DNA from 3 places in the Bacillus sp. 179-C3.3 HS genome. Region 3 is predicted to be linked to each of the others. Evidence: riboswitches for the same ligand, from Rfam matches in the RefSeq annotation. Region 3 holds a riboswitch; each other region holds the start of a gene.

Region 1 (7,707 bases), on a different contig from region 3:
TCCCTTTGATCGTTTCTTCGGCAGCGCCAATATACTGCACATCTCCAGTGCCTACTGGAAAGACGAGAGGATCAAAAATAATGTCACTGGCGGGAATGCCATATTTCTTCGTTAACAGGTCATGGGATCGGACGGCAATCTCAAGCTTTCGTTCTGCCGTTACGGCCATTCCTGTTTCATCTATCGTGCCGACGACAACGGCGCCGCCATATAATGAGACAAGAGGGAGAATCTCTTCAAAACGTTCTTCACCATCTTCTAGATTAATTGAATTAATGATCGCTTTCCCTTGTGAATAGGTGAGTGCCTTTTCAATGACGTGCTTGTCAGTGGAATCAATGACAAATGGGGCTTTGACCTTTTTCATGGCTTCTCTTAAAAACCCTTCCATGTCCAATAATTCATCTCGGTCAGGATCTGCTAAACATACATCGATGACATGGGCGCCATTTTTCACCTGTGCACGGGCGATTTCTGCCGCTTCTTCAAACTTTTGTTCGGCAATGAGTCGTTTGAATTTCCGAGAGCCGATGACGTTTGTTCGCTCACCTACAAAAAGGGGACGCATCGCGTCTTCATAAATGAGTGGCTCAATCCCGGAAACAGTATGCGGAGAAGGCTCATGAGACAAGCTTCTTGGCTTGAGTGCATGAACTTCTTCAGATAATGCTTGAATATGAGCTGGCGTTGTTCCGCAGCAGCCTCCTACGATGTTTAACCAGCCTTCTTTGGCAAAGGCAGCAATTTTTTTAGCAAGAGAGGCAGGGGATTCGTGATACTGACCTTCTTCATCTGGCAGACCGGCATTCGGATAGCAACTCACAGCCGATTTGGCAATGGAAGAGAGTGTGCGGATATGGTCTGTCATAAATTCTGGTCCTGTCGCACAGTTGAGGCCAACGCTGATTGGATTCATATGCTCAAGGGAAATATAAAAGGCTTCGATATCTTGACCAGCAAGGGTAGTGCCCATCGGTTCAATGGTTCCGGAAACCATGAGTGGTAATTGGATGCCCGTCGCTTGGAATGCTTCTTGAATGCCTTTAAATCCTGCTTTTACATTCAACATGTCTTGACTCGTTTCTAAAAGGAGGACGTCACACTTGCCATCAATGAGGGCGCGTGCCTGCTCCTCGTAATTTTTGACGAGCTCTTCAAATGTTGTACCACCTGTCACAGATAACGTTTTTGTGGTGGGTCCCATTGCCCCTACCACGTAACGAGGCCATTCTGGTGTGGAGAAACGGTCTGCTTCATTTTTGGCTAGTTGTGCTGCTTTTTTATTGAGTTCATAGGCAAGATGGCCAAGATCATAGTCATCAAGGACGAGTTTCGTCGCACCAAACGTATTCGTTTCTATTAAATCTGCACCTGCGGCAAGATATTCGTGATGAATGGTGGAGATGACGTGAGGGGCTGTGATATTCAAATATTCATTACAGCCCTCATACGCTTCGCCACCAAAATCGTCTGCTGATAACTTTGCGTTTTGAATCATTGTGCCCATCGCCCCATCAAGGACAAGGATGCGTTTCTCTAGCTGTTCAGTGATAGTTGACATGTGCGTTTGGCTCCTTTTCTTTCTCGTGGATGTAGGTTGTCAGTTCTGCTGTTAAATCTGATCGAAGGAAAGGGGTAATTAAATAAATGCCGTTAAACAGTTCGCAGGCTGTATCTAGTAGTGAGCGAGCGATGGCTAAGCCTTCAATACGTTGTTTTTCCTTATCTTCGCCTGCTTTTGCCATGATCTCACGGATTGAATCAGATAGTTTAATACCGGGAATTTCATGGTGAATAAATTCGGCATTCCGGCTACTTGTTAAAGGCATGATGCCAATGTAAATCGGTTTATCCAAATGGCGGCTTTCCTCATGAATTTTCACAAGCTGTTCTTCTGAATAGACAGGCTGTGAGATGAAATAATCAGCACCGTATTCTATTTTTTTCTCAAGGCGCTTTACCGCTTTATCAATATGACGCACATTTGGATTAAACGCGCCTGCCACTGAAAAATTGGTCTTTTTCCCGAGCGGTTTCCCTGAGAAAGAAAGGCCTTCATTGAATTGTTTGATCAGACGGATCAAATCAAAAGAGGTTAAATCATAAACAGACGTTGCACCTGGGAAGTCGCCAATTTTCGACGGGTCGCCTGTAATGGCTAAAATATCGGTTAAGCCAAGAGTATCCAGACCCATCAAATGAGATTGAAGCCCAATTAAGTTCCGGTCACGACATGTGATATGAACAAGTGAACGCATATCGAGCTGCTGCTTCAATAAAGCGCCGCAGGCGACATTGCTAATACGCGGTGTGGCCAAAGAATTATCAGCGAGCGTTAGCGCATCGATGCCTGCACTCTTTAATTCATTCGCAGCGACTAGAAACTTGTCAAAGTTCAGCTTCTTCGGCGGATCTAGCTCAACAATAATCGTGCGTTTTTTGGTCGCTAGCTCATCAAGTCCTGGTTCTGTGCGCTGATCTCGAACTGAAATGATTTCTTCTTTTAACACTTTGACTTCTTTTTCAGTGATCGGTGCTAAGTCTTGAACAGCTTCAGCCATAGCGCGAATGTGCTGAGGCGTTGTTCCACAGCAACCGCCGATCATGCGTGCTCCTTGATTTCTAAAGGCTAACGCACTTTTTTTGAAATAATCATTATCTGTATCATAGACGAGTCTGCCTTCTTCAAGAGAAGGGAGGCTGCTGTTAGGGTAGACAGATAAATGGGAATTTTCTAAAAGTGGAACGCCTTCGAGTGCCTGAATCATATGATAAGGGCCAAGTCTACAATTAATCCCGACAACATCAGCGCCAAGTGACGACATTTGCAATAAACCGTCTTTGAGCGGTGTTCCATCTTGCAGGACCCCTTGTTCATGCATCGAGACGTTCATGACAATGGGAAGATCCGTTTCTTTGCGTGCAATTTGGAGAACGGCTTTTGCTTCTTCAAGATCATAATAGGTTTCGAGCAATAATCCGTCAGGCTGTTCATTTAATAGCAGGTACAACTGTTCTCGAAAGCTTCGTTTGATTTCGTCGATCGAGTAGGCATTTTTGTTAAATGTTCGAATTCCACCAATTGTCCCAAGGACATATGCAGAACCTGCGGCTGCTTTGGCAATTTGTACAGCTTTTGTATTGATCCGTTTCGTTTCCTCTTCTAAGCCGTAGCGTGATAGTTTAATATAATTCGCCCCATACGTATTGGTTTGAATGATGTCAGCTCCTGCCTGGACATACGCTTCGTGTACTCTCTTGACTTCGTCTTCCTTCGATAAATTTAATTCCTCAAAGCAGCGGTCAATGCCATATGAGTATAAGAGTGTTCCCATTGCACCATCTGCAATCAATACGCGGTTCTCTAAATCTTGTAATAAGCCCATTGTATTCCTCCTTATTTCTATGTAACAAAAAAAGCCTTCTGATAAGAAGAAGACTTTTTGGGTGTATCGTAATTCTTCTCCTTATCTTCCAAGCAGTTGCTTGCTGGATTTAGCACCTTGGTCATAGAAAACAAGTTTCTACTTACACCGGTTGCTGAGGCTTCACAGGGCCAGTCCCTCTGCCTCTCTTGATAAGAAAGCGATATGAAAATGTCAATGATTTGAACTTTTATCAACTGTATCGAAAAAATTGGAAATAATCAATGGAAAATTTGAAATTTATCGAAAATTTATAAATTGGACATCAATCGGCAAGTCAGCTTTTCGTATAAGGGAGATGATCGCTTGTAAATCGTCTTTATTTTTCCCTGTGACCCGCACTTGATCATCCTGAAATTGAGATTTCACTTTGATCCCAGATTGTTTAATGAGGTTATTGATCTTTTTGGCATTTTCTTTATCAATGCCACTAATCAGTTTGGCGCGCTGACGCACTGTTCCGCCGAGGGCATGCTCGCTTTTACCATAGTCAATGTTCTTCGTCGGCACGTTTCGCTTGATGAGCTTTGATACAAGGACATCTTTTAACTGCTCAAGCTTAAAATCATCGTCAGAAATAAGCACAAGCTCTTCTTTTTCTAGTGAAATATCACTTTTACTCCCTTTAAAATCATAACGATTTTTGATTTCTTTTAACGCTGTTTGAATGGCGTTTTGCACTTCAGGTAATTCGACCTTCGATACAATATCAAATGAACTTTCTTTTGCCATGCTACATGACCTCCAACTATAGATATTGCGTTTATCTTACCATGCCATGCACTGAAGAAGAAACCTTAGCCATGATCAAATCAAGACTTCAAGCTCTTGCTGTATAAATCAACTGTCGTTTGTCTAATTTATCTAACAGAACTAGTGATGTTCATGTACAGAGAAGTATAGTAGAATAAAGTGAAATCAAAAGATGAACGAACGCTCTTGTGAGGGCAGATAGGAAGGAAGAGAACATGAGACCAGGTGTGCAATTGACCTTGCAAATAGATAAAGAAATGGAATACGGCTACTTTTTGACAGATGGTGAAGATTCTGTCCTCTTGCATCGCAGTGAAATGACAGAGGATATTGATGACCGAGATGAAGTGGACGTGTACTTATATGTAGATCATGAGGAAAGATTAGCGGCGACGATGAAAATGCCACTCATAAATGCACATACATATGGATGGGTAGAAGTCGTGGATGTTGTTGAGGATATGGGCGTTTTTGTAAATGTTGGGTTATCAAAGGATGCACTCGTTGCAACAGAACACCTTCCCCCTTTTGAGGAAGCTTGGCCGGCAAAAGGCGACAAACTGTATTGTATGCTGAAAGTCACAAGCTACGGCAGAATGTTTGCAAAACCTGCGACAGAAGACGTGATCAGTGAATTATTTACTGAAGCGCCAGAAACCTTGATGAACAAAGAAATCACAGGGACGATTTACCGTTTAATCGCGACTGGCTCCTTTATGCTGACAGATACAGGGGTGAGAGGATTTATTCATCATACAGAACGAAGGGAAGAACCAAGATTGGGATCGACCGTGACAGGTCGTGTGATCGCGGTGAAAGAAGATGGGACTGTCAACGTATCCCTCCTTCCGAGAAAGCAAGATGCATTGTCTGTAGATGCGGAAGACATTTTAACTTATTTGAGAAACCGAAATGGTGCAATGCCTTACTGGGATAAAAGTAATCCAGATGATATCCGCGAAAGATTTCAAATGAGTAAGGCAGCGTTTAAGCGAGCCTTAGGTCATCTCATGAAACATAATCAAGTCTACCAAAAAGATGGTTGGACGTATGAGAAGAAGTGAGCAAATGCTCACTTCTTTTATTTTATTTTAAAAAAATGGGTTTTTTAAGTGAAAAAAGTAACAAAAATATCTTCTAATTGGTGAAATAACTACCTCCTAATCCGATAAAAAGAAAGTAAGGATGAAAAAGGAGAGTGTGTTTGGATGAAAGTAAAAATCTCATTTCTTCTGATGGCAGCCATGCTCATGGTGTTAGCCTCATGTAGCAATGAAAAAGAAGAAAAAGCTACATCAGATGTGAAGCGTATCGGCATCATGCTTACTGAAGATGGCCTTGGTGATCAATCGTTTAACGATTCGTCATTTAAAGGGTTAGAAAAAGCACGTGAAGGACTCGGTATTGAATTTGATTATCGAGAAATTGCTGAAACAGATACATATGAAAAAGGGCTGACGGAGCTTGTGAAAGATGGCAATGATCTCGTCATCGCCGTAGGCTTTAGTATGCAAGAAGACTTAGAAAAGGTAGCGAAAAAGTACCCGAAAAAACAATTCTTGCTCATAGATGCCGCATCTGAGTTAGAAAATATCACCTCTGTTACGTTTAAAGAGGAACAAGGAAGTTATTTAGCAGGAGCGCTTGCTGCCATGACATCGAAAAGTGACGTCATTGGTTTTGTGGGTGGTGTAGATGCAGAGGTCATTCACCGTTTTGAAAAAGGATATGAAGAAGGCGCAAAATCAGTGAATCCGAAAATCAAGATTTTAACGACCTATGCAAACACATTTAGCGATGCAGGAAAAGGCGGTAAAATAGCCAAAGAGATGATTGATAAGAAAGCAGACGTTCTATATGCAGCAGCCGGATATACGGGTGTTGGTGTATTAAAACAAGCACAAGCTGAGAAGAAATATGCAATTGGTGTGGATAGTGATCAGTATTATACCGCTGAAAAAGCTGTCATTTCTTCTATGGTTAAAAAAGTAGATGAAGTCGTTTATCAATTCAGTGAACAACTGGTCAAAAGCAACAAAATCAAAAGTGGTCATGTCGTCTATGATTTAAGCAACAATGGATTGGATATGGCTCGAATCAGAGTCCTCAAGAATGCAGAGCCTTTGACTGAGAAATTAAATAAAATGAAGCAAACGCTTCTTGAAGAAGAGGGGGCGGCATCATGAGTATAAAGGTCAAGATTTTACTGAATTCACTCGTCTCACTTCTTTTAGCAGTTGCAGTTATCGCTTTTATTATTGTTAGTATGACAAAAATTCAATCATCAAACGAATCAGAGGTCCAAACTTTATTAAACGTTCAAAAAACGAAGGCGAGCTTTGAAAGTGTCGAACAAGCCATGACCAACTACTCTGTGACGCTCTCAGATGAACAATTAGAAGTGGTTCAAAATAATATTTCAACGGCTAAAAAACAACTGCAATCGTTAAATGAAAACGCAGGGCAGTTAAACAAAGAAGCATTAACGAGATTAACATCAAAGTATGACATATGGACAAAAGAAGCCAATAGTGCCATTGGTGAGAAAAATGCAGCCGATGCGAGACGTGTGGCAGCAAGAATTAACGGTGTGTTAAACGACGTCCATACGATCAATAAAAGAGCACAAGAAGCATATGAACAAAACCAAGAAAATACAGCGGCAAATGTACAGTGGATTATTACGAGTGCAATGGTTGCAGCACTCACGCTCATTGTCATTTCAGTCGTCTTGAACATTGGTCTTACGAGATCGATTGTGGCGCCAATTAAATCACTATCTTATCGAGCCAAACAGATCGCAGAAGGGAATTTGGCTGTTGAACGGATGAACGTCCGCCGCAAGGATGAGATTGGCGGTTTGAATGAATCATTCAACCAAATGACAGACCAATTGATCAGTTTAATTAAAGAAATTAGTAATGTATCAAGCCAAGTCGAAAAATTCTCGCTAGACTTAGATGAAGAAAACAAGAAGCTCATGGAATCAGCCAATCAAGTATCTGTTTCGACAGACGAAATGGCGAATGGATCACAAGCCATATCAGAAGATCTTCAGCACGGTGTGGGCTTGATTGAGAAAATGGATCAGCATGGCCGCAAAAATTCCGACAGATCCCATACGGTCATTGCTAGTACAGAGGAAACCATTGAGGCAGTAAACAGTGGAAAGCACACGTTAACAAAAACAAGAGAAGCCATTGAAAAAAATACAGAGGCAACGAAACAAATCGAACAATCTGCAGGAGAATTTACGCAATATGCCACTGAAATTTCAGCCATGGCGAAGACAGTGTCAGACATTGCCGATCAAACAAACCTCCTCTCATTAAATGCTGCCATTGAAGCAGCTAGAGCAGGTGAAGCTGGAAAAGGTTTTGCTGTTGTCGCAGATGAAATTCGCAAATTAGCAGACGAATCATCTAGAGCAACGAGACAAATTTTTGACATGGTAGGTCACATTGAAAGTGGCATTCAGTCCATTAGTCAGACTGTACAAGAAGGGGTGAAGCTGTCTCTTCATCAGCAG
Region 2 (7,707 bases), on a different contig from region 3:
GACAGCTCCTATAAATGTACCAAATGCATTTGGCTTGCCTGCGCCCATGACTGAAAAACCGATGAAGGCAGCAGCTACTCCGTCCATTAAGTAGGGGGTTCCTGCATTAATTTCTGCTGTCATGACTCTCGAAGCCAGCACAATGCCCCCAATTGCTGCAAATAAAGCCGATAAGAGATATGCGACGAATTTGTACTTGTTGACATGAATACCAGACAATCGAGCAGCTTCCTTATTCCCGCCAATGATGTACATAAATCGCCCATGCTTTGTATAAGTCATAAAGATATGCGCGAATAGCACAATCGCCGCCATAATGAGAATGATATAGGGCACCTGACCGATGTGACTAAAAAAGGCTGGAATCGTCCCAGTGGAGAAGGTGCCATCCGGCATGACCATATTTTCTGAAATGGTCGCTCCTTTTGTATACGTTTGAGCCAGCCCTTGTATGATAAACATCATAGCTAACGTCATGAGCATATCTGGGATCTTCATTTTAACAATCATCCATGCATTCAACAGACCGACAATCATTGAAGCTGCAAGTGCAGATAGAATGGCAAGGAGTGGGTTCTGCGAAAACCATACAAACATGGAAATAACAATCGCATTAGATAACGTGGCAACGGAGCCTACAGATAAATCAAAACCATTCACGGACAATGAGATCGTTATTCCCACTGCAATAATGGTTACGATCGAGATTGACCGTAAAATATTGATGAGGTTTCCAGATTGTAAAAAGGCTGGATTCGCAGCCGAAAAGACGACAATTAAGACAACAATCGTTAAAATCGTGCCATATTGATAAAAGAAATCAAACAGTTGAAATGATGACTGCTGTTTTTTCCTTTGTTGAACAGGTGAAATGTGTCGTTCACTCATGATTGTCCTCCTGTTGAATGATATAAAAGTTCTTCTTCCGTCATTGGCCGCTTCATTTCCCGGGCAATGCTGCCATCATAAAGCACATAGACACGGTCTGCTATGCCCGCAATTTCTGACAGTTCACTTGAAGCATAAATGATTGATTTTCCACGATCAGCAAGTTCAGCAATCAGAGAAAAGATGTCCTTTTTCGCTCCAACGTCCACGCCCTTCGTCGGTTCATCAAAAATATACACATCGGCTTCAGCTAACAGCCATTTGCCTATGACAACCTTTTGCTGATTTCCACCAGATAGATACTTCACCTTCGTTTCAAGAGAAGGTGTTTTTACGCCAAGTCGCTCGACCATTTCTTCGGCGGTTTGCTTTTCCTTCAGTCGATGGATAAAGCTGAATATCCGTGTGAAGACGGATAGGCTTGCTGTCGTTAAGTTCCACCCTACTGTTTCCTCTGTCAAAATGCCTTCTTTTCTCCGTTCCTCAGGCACTAAGGCTAGTCCTGCTCTTACTGCTTGATGAGGTGAGTTGATTCTCACTGTTTTCCCGTGAATCTGCACAGTGCCCGTGCTTTTTTCAGAAGCGCCAAAAAGAGCTTTGCATAATTCTGTTTTCCCTGCTCCAACAAGGCCTGCGATGCCTAGAATTTCTCCCTTCTTCACATGAAAATGAATGTGATCCAGTTTATCAGGATCTGTTAAATCTTTCACGTCCAGCACAACAGGGAAATCATTCGAAAACGTACGGGTTGGGAATTGCTCATCTAACGGGGCTCCTAACATCTCTTCAATAACCTGTTTCGGGTCCGTTTCTTTGACAAGATGTGTCGCCACGCTCGATCCGTTTCGCATGACGGTCAATTCATCACAGATGGAGAAAATTTCTGGCATGCGGTGGGAAATAAAGACGATGCCCGTTCCATTTTGTTTCAGCTGTTCAATCAGAGAGAATAATTGACTAGTTTCTGCATGGCTGAGCGGTGCAGTTGGTTCATCTAATATTAAAATGCTACATTGAGCGGAGACTGCCTTCGCAATGAGCACCATCTGCTTTTCTGCAAGCGTTAATTCACTGACAAGCCGCTTTGTGGAGAGGTTGATCTCCATCTCCTTCAGCGTTTGAGCCGCCTGACGATGAAGCTCCTTCCAGCGAACAAACGGCTGCCGCTCAATTTCATGCATCATCATATTCTCACCAACACTTAAATAGGGCACAAGAGCTGTGTCGACTTCTTGATGGACAGTCTGCACACCGTATGTGGCCGCATCCTTTGGTGTGTGAATAGATGCCAATTGCCCATTGATATGAATGGTCCCTTGTGCATGTGAATAGGCCCCTGATAATACTTTCATTAAAGTCGACTTCCCAGCGCCATTTGCTCCGATCAGCGCATGTACCGTCCCTTTTTTCAACGTAAAATCAACTTGATCTAATGCCTTGACCCCTGGAAATTCAATCGAAATCTGTTTCATGTGAACAAGTGGCGATGTCATAGGTGTTCTCCTCCAATGATCGTCATCTGAAAAATGAAACACTCTCTAATGAAAGAGAGTGCATGTTGATTATTTTGCATAATGGTTCTTTAAGGTTTTCATCCAGTCCTCTTCAAAGGCAGAAGATGAACCAAATCCCTTCACTTCTTCCGCAAGGTTCACCATATTGATGGCTTTCCCTGCCTGTTGGAGCTGCTTTTGTGAGATAAGTGAGGCCTCAAGGTCATAGGAAGAAGGTGTTTCCTCTCCAGCTATTTTTTTCGCAAGGATTCGAACGTCAACCTCCCCAATTAGCTTTGGATCTACTGCTGCTGTATACTTCCAAGGGCTGTCTTTCGTCGTCATTTCCTGAAGATCCGCATTTGAGACATCAATTCCATAGATCTTGACTTCTGTTCTTCCTGCTTCTTTTAAAGCTCTTGCCGCACCGATCGCAAATGCATCCCATGTCGCGAAGATTGCATCAAGCTTGCCCTTCGGATATTTATTGAGCATTGCCGCGACAGCATTTTGCGTTTGCACGGATGTATCAGAAGATGCAATACCAAAACGGTCAATCTCTTTTATCCCTGGATGCTTCTCAAGGGTTTCTTGGTATACCTTGTTTCGTCTGACCATTGGCGGAAATCCATCTACCCACAGATAGGCAATGTTCGCTTTCCCATTAAAATCAGCGACGAGTGTGTCCAATGACTTCTTGGCTAATTGTTCATCATCTTGAGAGGTGACTGTGACGCCTTTGATATCCTTCAGCTTAGGGTTTGAATCAAATGCCACAACTGGAATTCCCTTCGCTGTAATCTTCTTCACATCAGCGACTGTCGCCTCATCATCTCCATGGGAAATAATGATGCCATCATAGTCTTCTTCTAGTGCCTGGGAAATCGCATCATGGAACTTCGCTGTATCTCCATTGGCTGTATACACATCAACCGTAAAGCCTAGTGCCTCACCTTCTGCTTTTGCACCAGCTAAAAATTGCGCTGTGTGGTCATCTCCACCAATTTTGCGGATGACTTTAATCTTTGCCCCCTGCCCTTTTGCAAATCGCTCTGGTACATTGTCAAAGGAAACATTTTCGTTCGTTTTCGCTTTTGATCCTGAGCTTGATCCCGCTCCACAACCAGTTAATACAATGGTTAGTACCGTCAATATCACAAGAAATGATGTCAAATTGTTACGCTTCATTGCTGTTCCTCCTCAAAGTTGTTTATTTTCCCCATAGGAAAACTAGGTAAAAGTGTTAGACCTCACCCGTCAACCCATGGATTGATTCAAAATAGAGACAAAAAAGCCTCTCTTTTTAAAGAGAGGCTGGATGACCGTTGCATAAGATATGTATCGGATCGTCTTCCTCTCTTATCTGTCAAAGCTTTGATCGCTTTGCAGGAATTAGCACCAATTTCTAAAGTAGAAACGGTTGCTGGGCGTCATAGGGCCAGTCCCTCTGCCTCTCTTGATAAGAGATTCGTATGAAATTTTGCGTTAAATGTTCCCTTTACTTTAATGCGATGTCACATCGTTGTCAATCACTTTTTTGAATATTTTTAAAATGACTCACTCAATCTGATAAGTAGGAGATGCTAGCTTGACAGGATTCATGCGACGTTGCCCATTGCCATGTAGTAGTCAAAAGGTGTATAGTTGAAAAAAAATCTGACAGAAACACAGCCCGCTTTTTAATTATCTGATTAATCAGTTAATAACGAATCTGGATTTTATTTCTTTTTTAAGAAGGTGGTGGCACAGGTAACTTACAGTAGAGAGAAGGAAAGCGCTTTACCTGAATTTTCTCATGAGAATTCCAGAAAACCTATTGCTAATATTTCGTGAAGGTATAGAATAGAATCATAATTATTTCGTATTATTAGAATTTTCAAATAATCAATAGCAAGGAGATTTACAATGCCAAAACAACCCATCCGTGTAGAACTCAGTTCAACAAAAAAACCAAAACCTCAATCTGATCAGCTTGAATTCGGGAAAATCTTCACAGACCACATGTTTGTGATGGATTATTCAACTGATAAAGGCTGGTACGATCCAAGGGTTATTCCCTATCAAGCGATTCCGATGGATCCAGCTTCTATGGTTTACCACTATGGTCAATCTGTGTTTGAAGGCTTAAAAGCGTATGTTTCTGACGATCAAAAAATTCTATTATTCCGTCCAGAAAAAAACATGGAACGCCTAAACAGATCCAATGATCGCCTGTGTATCCCTCAAATTGATTCAGAAACTGTGTTAGAGGGGTTAAATGAACTCATTCGCATTGATAAGGATTGGGTACCTGATGCAGAAGGAACTTCTCTTTATATTCGTCCGTTTATCATTTCCACTGAACCTTATTTAGGGGTTGCACCGTCAAACACGTATAAACTCATCATCATCTTGTCTCCGGTGGGCTCCTACTATAAGGAAGGCATTCACCCTGTTAAAATCGCCGTTGAAAATGAATTTGTTCGTGCCGTAAAAGGCGGAACAGGTAATGCTAAAACAGCTGGCAACTATGCATCAAGCCTAAAAGCACAGCAAGTGGCTGAAGCAAAAGGATTTTCACAAGTTCTTTGGCTTGATGGGGTTGAGAAAAAGTACATTGAAGAAGTAGGCAGTATGAACATCTTCTTTAAAATCAATGGTGAGGTCGTCACGCCGAAATTGAACGGAAGTATTCTAGAAGGCATTACACGGAACTCTGTGATCGAACTGTTAAAGCATTGGGACATTCCAGTGAGAGAACGTAAAATCTCAATTGATGAACTCATTGAGGCACACAAAACAGGTGAACTGGAGGAAGTGTTTGGAACAGGGACGGCAGCCGTCATTTCTCCTGTTGGGGAGTTAATTTATCACGACCAACAATACGTCATTCAAGATGGGCAAACGGGTGACATATCGAAGAAATTGTACGAAGCCATTACTGGCATCCAAAAAGGGACACAGCCCGACATCTTTGGTTGGACAGTGGAAGTCGATTCTGTCGTGAAGCAGGCATAACATAACAAAGAACCCTTCATCGTGAAGGGTTCTTTTTCCTTTTCATCAAATCGTCCACCAAAACAAGATCGATACACACACAATGAGCCCTGCATATATCCACCCTTTCCATTTGATATGACGCTTTTTTTCAATCAACAAAAAGACTTCCGGTAAAAAGATAGTGATGATTTCAAGTATAAAGATCACAATATAAATGAATGGAAGTGGATTCATCTGGAGGTTCGTAATTCCTGGTCCTCCTCCAATTGTCGTCAAATACATCAACAAGTTGGTCACCGGGATTGTAAAACAAACCAACAAGCGAAATATATAGATCCATCTATATGATTGATTCCGTCTAAGACCAATAAACGAAGCGATGATACCATACAGAAACAGCACCAACGTGCCAAAACTAAAAATAGGGTGAAAATAAAAACCATAAATCATTAAGCCGAATAATATCATATTTCTGCACCTCTTTCTTTTCAGCAGTACATACTGTTTTACGGGTGAATCCTTCCTATAATACTCCTTTATTCCAAGTATGCATATGGTGAAAACATAAAAAATGACCCCATCAAGGGGCCATTCCATTTTATGCATTCACTTGTTTGAAAAATTGGGGTAAATACTCACGATGCGCTTCTAGCATTTCATCTAGAATTTCCTTTGCCACCTCATCAGATGGGACGAGTGGATTGATCGTCATGGCGACAAGCGCTGTGTGATAATCCCCTGTTACAGCTGCTTCCGCTGCTACACGTTCGAATGATTTGATTTGTTGAACAAGTCCCGTTACCGCAACAGGTAAGTCTCCTATCGCAATCGGCTTCGGTCCATCTTTTGTGATGATACAGTTCACTTCAACTGCTGAATCAGCCGGAATGCTGGCAATTGCCCCTCTGTTCATCGTATTTACTGGTTGGATGTCATGTTTATCGTTATAGATCGAGCTAATTAAATTACATGCCGCATCACTGTAATAAGCCCCACCTCTTTTTTCAAGCTGTGGTGGTTTGATCGATAAATCTGGATCTTTATAGAGTTCAAATAATTCTTGTTCGACTTGCTGGACGACCTCTGCTCTTGTGCCTTTCTCTTGCGCCGCCTTTTGTTCTTCTTCCAACATATCTTTCGTTTTATAATAGTAGCGGTGATATGGACAAGGAATGACGCCTAATCCTTTGACAAATGAAGGCTCCCAGCTTTTCGCTTCAATGTTTTGCATAGACCACTGGCTATTTGGGTTTCCTAATTCATCTAGCACTTGATCTAAAATACTCACCCCATCTAAATACACATCTAATCCATACACCATGTGATTCAGACCAGCGAACTGTACTTCAATCCGTTCAACATCTACATCAAGTGCCTTTGCAATCCCCATTTTGATGCCAATTGGGACGTTACAAAGCCCGACTACTTTCTTCAGCTTTGTGTAGCGTAAAACGGCTTCTGTCACCATACCTGCTGGATTTGTAAAATTCACAAGCCATGCATCCGGACAAAGCTCTTCCATATCCTTCACGATATCTAAAATAACAGGAATGGTTCGCAATCCTTTCAATAACCCGCCTGGTCCATTCGTTTCCTGACCAATGACACCGTATTTAAGTGGAATTCTCTCATCTTTTGCTCGTGCTTCGAGCAACCCAACCCGAAATTGTGTGGTCACAAAGTCTGCATCCTTTAAAGCGGCACGTCGATCAAGTGTCAGGTGAACTTCAATTGGAAGACCCGCTTTTTCAATCATGCGCTTTGCTAGAGCACCGACAATGTTTAATTTTTCTTGCCCCGCTTCAATATCGACAAGCCATAATTCTTTCAAAGGCAATTCATGATATCGCTTAATAAATCCTTCAACTAGTTCCGGCGTATAGCTTGAGCCACCGCCAATCGTGACAATTTTGATTCCCTCTTTCATGAATTGACACCTCCGAATTGCTTCATCTTTTCATGTAGTTCAATGATTTCTGTTGCTAGTTCTTTGACTGTCATTGCGTTCATGAGGTGATCTTGGGCGTGAATCATTAAGAGGCTAATGTCCGTCTTTTCTCCTCTGATTTCTCCTTGGATCAACTCTGTTTGTGCGTGATGCGCCTCATTTAACGCGTCTTGTGCTTCCTGCAATTTCTGCTTCGCCTCATCAAAGTGGCCTTTTTTTGCACATGTGATGGCCTCCATTGCTGAACTTCTGCCATTTCCACCATGCAAGATGAGTTGAAACACAATCTGTTCCATTTCCATCGGCCGCATCCTCCTTGTACCCTCTATTACATACTGACAGTATGATCTTCAGTTGATGCTTTTGTTTGTAGTTCGTTTTCTTCCTTCACTTTTTGCT
Region 3 (7,707 bases):
ATCAGAACTGATCTTCGCGTGTCAATCTTTTTTCGAAATTGCTTTACAATTCATAAAACAATCCATTACAGTGAGTTTATTGTTACGTAACTTGAATAGAAGGTGAAAAAATGGAATTTCAGCAATCAGATGTGTTGAGAAAATTACCTAAGCAGTTCTTTGCATCGCTTGTCCAAAAAGTGCAGAAAAAGATGCAGGAAGGGGCAGATATCATTAATTTAGGTCAGGGAAATCCTGATCAGCCAACTCCGCCACATATAGTGAAAGCCATGCAAGAAGCGGTAGAAAAGCCTGAAAATCATCAATATTCTTCATTCCGAGGAACGACAGAATTAAAAGAGGCTGCCGCTACCTTTTATGAAAGAGAGTATGGCGTTACCCTTGATCCGACATCGGAGGTTGCGATTTTATTTGGTGGTAAAGCAGGGCTTGTTGAATTACCCCAATGCTTACTGAATCCTGGTGATACACTCCTCGTTCCAGATCCAGGCTACCCTGATTATTGGTCGGGCGCTGTGCTTGCCGGAGCTGAAATGGTGACAATGCCTCTACTCGAAAAAAATGATTTTTTACCTGATTATGATCAATTGTCAGATGATCATAAGGAGAAAGCAAAATTGATGTACTTAAATTATCCAAACAATCCAACGGGTGCAACGGCCCATCGTGCCTTTTTTGAAAAAACAGTCACTTTGGCAAAAGACCACGAGATATGTATTGTCCATGACTTTGCATATGGTGGCATTGGATTCGATGGAGATCAACCAGTGAGCTTTATGCAAATAGATGGCGCCAAAGACATAGGAATTGAAATATATACATTGTCTAAAACATATAATATGGCTGGCTGGCGCGTCGGTTTTGCTGTCGGGAATCCGTCTGTGATTGAAGCCATTGAGCGATATCAGGATCATATGTTTGTTTCCCTTTTTAAAGCAACACAAGACGCAGCAGCGACAGCACTATTAGCTGATCAAACATGTGTACAGGAACAAAATGAACGATACGAAAAAAGGCGCAATACTTGGATTGCAGCCTGCAAGGAGATTGGCTGGGACGTTCAGGCACCGAAGGGATCATTTTTTGCTTGGTTAAAGGTGCCAGATGGATATACATCGGAATCTTTTTCGGACTTATTATTAGAAAAAGCGCATGTGGTCGTTGCACCAGGAAACGGTTTTGGGTCTCACGGTGAAGGCTACGTGAGAGTGGGTCTTTTAACAAGTGAGGAACGGCTAAAAGAAGCAGTGAAACGAATTGCTGCGTTAGGTTTGTTTGAAAAAAAGTCATTGACAACGTAAAAGAACGATGCGATAATTCAGGCAACATTTAAGAAAATTGAATATTCTTATCAAGAGTAGGCAGAGGGACTAGCCCAATGAAGCCCGGCAACCGACTTCCATGAAGCACGGTGCTAATTCTTGCAGCAGGCGCTGAGAGATAAGATTCGGATGAATGATACGAAACCTCTTTAAGGCGCTGATCTAGCACTGAAAGAGGTTTTTTTGTTTGAACATAAGCAGGACGCAATTGAAAGGGGATTCCTAGTGAGTGAATTACTGGCGACATATGTACTAACACATCGAGAGAATGAAGAGATGGACCGGAAAGCGGAGCAGATCGCGCTTGGATTAACGGTCGGATCATGGACAGATTTGCCGCAGCTCAAAAAGGAGCAGCTCAAAAAACATAAAGGCCGTGTGGTCAACGTCAATGAGAAGTTTGCCGCAACACCAAATGGATTGTTTCAATCAGAGGTGACCATTGCATACCCGGAGGCAAACTTCTCAGCAGATATACCAGCCGTTTTAACGACGATTTTCGGGAAGTTATCATTGGACGGGAAAATAAAGCTTGTTGACATCGAATTCTCTACGGCGTTTAAGAAAAACCTACCAGGACCGGTATTCGGAATTGAAGGCATTCGAAAGAAGCTAAATGTGTATGATCGTCCGTTATTAATGAGTATTTTTAAAGGCGTGATCGGTCGTGATATGGCGGATTTAAATGAACAACTTCGACTGCAAGCGTTAGGCGGCGTTGACTTCATTAAGGATGATGAAATCTTATTTGAAAGTCCACTCGCTCCTTTTGAAGATCGAATCAAAGAAGGAAAGAGGATCTTAAAGGAAACCTATGAAGAGACAGGTCACCGCACGCTCTATGCAGTCAATCTCACTGGCAGAACCTTTGATCTAAGAGATAAAGCCTTAAAGGCAGCCGAACTTGGGGCTGATGCGTTGCTGTTTAACGTCCATGCCTATGGGCTTGATGTGATGCAAAGTTTAGCGGAAGATTCAGAGATTCATTTGCCGATCATGGCTCATCCAGCAGTGAGCGGGGCATACACATCGTCTCCTGAATATGGATTCTCAACGTCTCTTCTTTTAGGAACCCTCAATCGATATGCAGGCGCCGATCTGAGTCTATTTCCATCTCCTTATGGCTCTGTCGCACTTCCGAAAGCAGAGGCGCTTGGAATCTATGAAGCTTGTCTGAAAGAGGACACCGTAAAGCGAACATTCCCTGTCCCATCAGCTGGCATTCACCCTGGCATGGTACCGCAATTAATCAAAGATTTCGGAATCGACCATGTGATCAATGCAGGTGGAGGGATTCATGGACATCCACGTGGAGCCATCGGCGGTGGCAAAGCATTTAGATCAATCATTGATGCTGTAATAAATGATATTCCGGTTGAACAGCAGGCATCCTCTTGTTCAGACTTACAAGCAGCACTTGATCTTTGGGGAAGGGTAGAGGATTAGATGAAAAGGCCAATTGTATGTTGTGATTTTGATGGAACGATCACGAAAAACGATAATATTATCAGGATCATGAAACAGTTTGCACCTAGCGAATGGACGAAGCTAAAAGACGCTGTTTTGTCAAAGGAGATCACCATTCAAGAAGGTGTCGGACGAATGTTTCAATTACTAGACAGTGATCAGAAGGAAGCGATACAATCGTTTATTTTACAAGATACAGAGATTCGAGAAGGATTTGAAGAATTTGTCGCTTATTTAAAAAAAGCTGACATTCCTTTTTATGTGTTAAGCGGAGGAATGGACTTTTTTGTCTACCCAGTACTTGAGGGCATTGTAGAGAAGCAATCTATTTATTGCAATCATGCGTCGTTTCAAAAGGAGCGTATTCAAATTGAATGGCCTTTTGCCTGTGATTCGCAATGCCAAAATGGCTGTGGCTGTTGTAAGCCGTCCATTATTCGACAGCTGACCGATGAGAATGACTTTATTATCATGATTGGAGATTCGGTCACAGATATAGAGGCGGCAAAGCATGCTGATTTCACATTTGCCCGTGATTATTTACTGAATGAATGTAAAGAAATGAACGTCATCCACCAAGAGTATGAAACATTTATTGATCTAAAAGCGCAATTCGCACAAATAAAGGAAGTGAAGGAATGGGAGAGACAAAGAGTAAACGCTGGCAGGAGTTAGCCGAAGTCAAACGTGAACTGGCACAAAGAGACTGGTTCTTTGGAACAAGCGGAAATCTATCCATCAAGGTGTCGGATGACCCAATCACATTCTTGGTGACGGCAAGCGGGAAGGATAAACGAAAAGAAACAAACGAAGATTTTGTGCTTGTTGATGCACAAGGTCAGCCAGTTGAACCGGGCGAAACGCTTAGACCATCAGCCGAAACATTGCTTCACACCTACTTGTATGAACGGACGAATGCAGGCTGCTGTCTCCATGTGCACACAATTGATAATAATGTGATATCTGAGCTATATGGGGATCAAGGAGAAATTCGGTTTAAAGGCAACGAAATCATTAAAGCGCTTGGTTATTGGGAAGAGGAGGCAGAAGTCGCTCTACCTATTATAGAAAACCCAGCACATATCCCGCATCTTGCTGAACAATTTGCTGCACATCTAAGTGAAGGTAACGAATCAGGAGCTGTACTCATACGTAATCATGGCATTACGGTGTGGGGAAAAACAGCATTTGAAGCAAAGCGTGTGTTAGAGGCATATGAGTTTTTATGTAGTTATCATTTGAAATTATCACTCTATCAATCCCAACTTATTAGATCATAGGAGGAGAAACATATGGCGACAATTTATATTCATAATGAAGAGAAAACATTACTTGAAAACGAACAAGAAGTTCAGGCATATTTAGAAGAACAAGGTGTCATTTATGAACATTGGGATATTGCAAAACTACCAAGTTCATTATCAGAAAAGTATGATTTAACTGATGAAGAGAAAGAAGAAATTTTGACCGTCTTCCAAGATGAAATTAGGGCCATTTCTGAGCGAAGAGGCTACAAAGCACAGGATGTCATTTCGTTATCTGATTCGACACCTCATTTAGATGAACTACTTCAAAACTTCCAGCGCGAGCACCATCATACAGACGATGAAGTGAGGTTTATTGTGAGTGGACATGGAATCTTTGCGATTCAAGGGAAGGATGGCGTCTTTTTTGATGTAAGACTAAACCCAGGCGATTTAATTTCAGTGCCTCCTCATATCCGCCATTACTTTACACTGCAAGAAGATCGCAAAGTAGTTGCCGTTCGCATTTTTGTCACGACTGAGGGCTGGGTGCCAATTTACGAAGAAGAAACCATATGATGTGAGAGCTGATCATTCCGTGAAGACGGAAGATCAGCTTTTTTTAGTAAATTAGACATAAAACGGGGAAAAACTTGTTTTTTTTACACTTCTGCATAGGAGAAATTTCTGTTGAACTTTTGAGTCAGTCCCGCCAAATTTGACGTTTACACCTTAAAATGATTGGGTAGAAGGTCTTTAGACTGTCAAAAATTAAATAAAATAAGCATATTTAATTTAATTTACAAATAAAGTATAATTTTGGTGTCGGTTCATTTAAAGCGTAGACAGACGAATTCATTGCGGGAGCTGAGATGAGATGAATATGTATGTAAAGAAAGAACAGTTATTAATGTCAATTGATGAAAAGAGAAAACAAATGGTAGAAGCGGCACAAGTAGAAGGATACACAGCTGAGATGACAATCAAGTATAGTCAAGAATTGGACAACCTGATGAACGAGTATCAATACCTTCTATCACATGAGCAACAAGCTGTGACTTCCTTTCATGATATTGTGTCTCAAATGAGTCTCTTATCAGTGAATCGTCCCTCTTACTAACAGGAAAAACCGACTTGCGTATGCAAACCGGCTGAATGTAGCTATGCTGAGTGTGCAGAAGGAAGCATGATGAGTACCGTTGTTCCTTTATTCACTTCACTCTGAATATCAATTGTCCCGCCATACATCGAAATGATTCGTTTACAAACAACAAGCCCAAGACCTGTTCCTTTTTCCTTCGACGTAATAAATGGAAGGAAAATGTGTGTAAGCATTTCTTCTGGGATTCCTTCACCTGTATCTTTCACTTTAATAATCACCTGTTCTTTTTCAGTCTCAATCATAATCTTCAAGTGACCACCATTAGGCATGGCTTCTAATGAGTTTTTTGCTATATTCAATACGACCTGTTTAATGTGATCCTTTGTGCAATAAACACCAACATCTTGAATCGTATTGATTTGTAAATCAACCTCAACATTATACAGATTGGCTTCTGAGAAAACGATAGGCATGATTTCGCTCACAATTTCTTTGACGGAATTATTCTGCCACTTCTCAGCAGTTGGTTTCCCTAATACAAGAAACTCACTAACAATTTGATTGATTCGTTTAATTTCTTCCTCGATGACAGAGAAATAGAGCTTGTCTTCCTCAGAATGATACTTCTTTTGAAGCAATTGAATAAATCCACTAATACCGGTTAAAGGGTTGCGAATTTCATGTGCGGTACTTGCTGCAAGTGTCCCAATTAACTCAAGCTTTTGCGCTTCATTTTGCTGACGTTCTTGTTGGGTTTGTCGTCTTAACATCATGTATTGGACAAGCGTGAATAAAATATTTAATAAAATAAATGCACTTGATAGAGGAAACAGCATAACAGATAGGACTTCAGATACTGTAGCTCGCTGCGGGAAAACCTCTAGCTTCCAGCTATTTTCATCTAAATATGTCGACACCGTTCGGTCATTTTCAGATGCTGGCTGTGGGCCACTTGTAAACACCACATCGCCATGTTGGTTGTGCATTTTAAAATGAAGATCTGGATTCAATACGTTCATGATATTTCTTAAATAATCAATTTGAATCGCAGCGACTAATACATTGGTGACTTGATCATTCTCATCTAAGACAGGTACACAAATAGAGAGGATGCGTTGTTTCGTAATTCTACTTATGTAGTTATCTGTAATCTCAGTCTGTTTTGTGATTTGAATGCGCTTGAAATAATCTCTGAATGATAAATTGACTTTTTCTTTTAACGGGGTAGTGCTGGCAGTGACATCTCCTTTTTCATTTAAGAGATACAAGCCTGAAAAACGAGGTTCTTGTTTATAGATTTTCTCTAGGATGTGTTGGACTTTTTTCGTTTCTAGCGGCTGATCAAACCCCATCGCGAGGGATGTTAATCTCGCTTCTGTTTCACTGATTAAATAATTCATTTGGTTTTTGTGAATATTTAACATGAGTGTCGCCGTTTGTTTGTTTTTTAAATCGATTTTTTCAGTTTCTTTTTCATAGATAAAATAACTAATGATTAGGGTTGGAAGCACCACCAAAATAAGATACAGTCTGATTTTCTTCCAAAACCCTTTCAGTATGCTCATCATTCATCGCTCCAACGTATTACCTAATAGACTTATTATAGCATTGAAATAATCTTCATTACGATCACTTGTGTCATTTTTAAAAAATTAGGTGATTCGGTATAGGCTTATTTTCATGTTATTTATTGACCAACATATTGACATTTTACTTATTGTTTATTAATGTCACAGTAAGTGGGTTGTATGACATAAAGGATGATAAAAAATGGAAAATAAAAATGTTGAAAAATCATTGAAATTGTTTATTGTATTATCACGTGCGTATCGTTCAATTAACCACCATATGAACAAGCATATTATTCAGCACGGTCTGAATCCGACTGAATTCGCTGTATTAGAATTGCTTTATCATAAAGGGGATCAACCGCTTCAACAAATTGGTGATAAGATTCTCCTAGCGAGCGGAAGTATTACGTATGTAGTGGATAAATTAGAGAAAAAAGAACTACTCAGTCGTAAAGCTTGTGCTGAAGACCGCCGGGTGACATTTGCCCATATTACAGAAAAAGGACGGGCGTTGCTAGACGATATCTTCCCAGATCATGCGAAAGAAATACATGAAATGATTAGTGTGCTGAGCGAAGAAGAGAAGGATGCCTGCATTGATATGCTTAAACATGTGGGACTTCGTGCAAAGCATTTATACGACCATAAAGAATAGCATAAAATAAAAAGGAAGCCACAGGCTTCCTTTTTATTTTGCTTTTTTCTCAATCGGTAAAATGAGAACTTCTACGCGTCTATTTTTACTTCTACCTTCTGCTGTATCATTTGAAGCAATTGGTTTGAATTCTCCATATCCCTTTGTACTAAAGTTTTCTTGGTCTAAGTCGGAGTTTTCAAGAAGAATATCTAAAAAGTTAACAGCGCGAATGGCACTTAAATACCAATTGGATTGAAAGTCTGAATTTTTAATTGGCACATTGTCTGTGTGTCCGCTAATGACAATGCCGCGTGCTGGGTTAATGACAAGTAGTTTAGAAATCTCTTTTGCCAGCGGAACATCT

The links. Region 3 has a riboswitch for S-adenosylmethionine ahead of mtnW (2,3-diketo-5-methylthiopentyl-1-phosphate enolase). Riboswitches for the same ligand answer to the same signal wherever they lie in the genome.
Region 1: linked by a shared signal. The riboswitch ahead of AB1K80_RS10815 (bifunctional homocysteine S-methyltransferase/methylenetetrahydrofolate reductase) and the one ahead of mtnW (2,3-diketo-5-methylthiopentyl-1-phosphate enolase) in region 3 are both predicted to bind S-adenosylmethionine.
Region 2: linked by a shared signal. The riboswitch ahead of AB1K80_RS00550 (sugar ABC transporter substrate-binding protein) and the one ahead of mtnW (2,3-diketo-5-methylthiopentyl-1-phosphate enolase) in region 3 are both predicted to bind S-adenosylmethionine.

The regions. Positions count from the first base shown of each region.
Region 1 covers NZ_JBFEFT010000015.1:32,004-39,710, reverse strand. Annotated here, with positions in the region: gene metH (methionine synthase) at 1-1,561, opposite strand, end outside; gene AB1K80_RS10815 (bifunctional homocysteine S-methyltransferase/methylenetetrahydrofolate reductase) at 1,545-3,386, opposite strand; SAM riboswitch class I at 3,465-3,584, opposite strand; gene AB1K80_RS10810 (YajQ family cyclic di-GMP-binding protein) at 3,666-4,157, opposite strand; gene AB1K80_RS10805 (S1 RNA-binding domain-containing protein) at 4,394-5,242, shown strand; gene AB1K80_RS10800 (BMP family lipoprotein) at 5,387-6,364, shown strand; gene AB1K80_RS10795 (methyl-accepting chemotaxis protein) at 6,361-7,707, shown strand, end outside.
Region 2 covers NZ_JBFEFT010000001.1:106,406-114,112, reverse strand. Annotated here, with positions in the region: gene AB1K80_RS00560 (ABC transporter permease) at 1-888, opposite strand, end outside; gene AB1K80_RS00555 (sugar ABC transporter ATP-binding protein) at 885-2,381, opposite strand; gene AB1K80_RS00550 (sugar ABC transporter substrate-binding protein) at 2,451-3,569, opposite strand; SAM riboswitch class I at 3,738-3,847, opposite strand; gene AB1K80_RS00545 (branched-chain amino acid aminotransferase) at 4,287-5,378, shown strand; gene AB1K80_RS00540 (hypothetical protein) at 5,424-5,828, opposite strand; gene AB1K80_RS00535 (6-phospho-beta-glucosidase) at 5,959-7,287, opposite strand; gene AB1K80_RS00530 (PTS lactose/cellobiose transporter subunit IIA) at 7,284-7,610, opposite strand; gene celB (PTS cellobiose transporter subunit IIC) at 7,637-7,707, opposite strand, start outside.
Region 3 covers NZ_JBFEFT010000002.1:185,589-193,295, reverse strand. Annotated here, with positions in the region: gene AB1K80_RS02680 (pyridoxal phosphate-dependent aminotransferase) at 111-1,301, shown strand; SAM riboswitch class I at 1,346-1,447, shown strand; gene mtnW (2,3-diketo-5-methylthiopentyl-1-phosphate enolase) at 1,548-2,768, shown strand; gene AB1K80_RS02670 (2-hydroxy-3-keto-5-methylthiopentenyl-1-phosphate phosphatase) at 2,769-3,464, shown strand; gene AB1K80_RS02665 (methylthioribulose 1-phosphate dehydratase) at 3,428-4,069, shown strand; gene AB1K80_RS02660 (1,2-dihydroxy-3-keto-5-methylthiopentene dioxygenase) at 4,082-4,612, shown strand; gene AB1K80_RS02655 (Spo0E family sporulation regulatory protein-aspartic acid phosphatase) at 4,911-5,153, shown strand; gene AB1K80_RS02650 (ATP-binding protein) at 5,195-6,700, opposite strand; gene AB1K80_RS02645 (MarR family winged helix-turn-helix transcriptional regulator) at 6,906-7,361, shown strand; gene motB (flagellar motor protein MotB) at 7,395-7,707, opposite strand, start outside.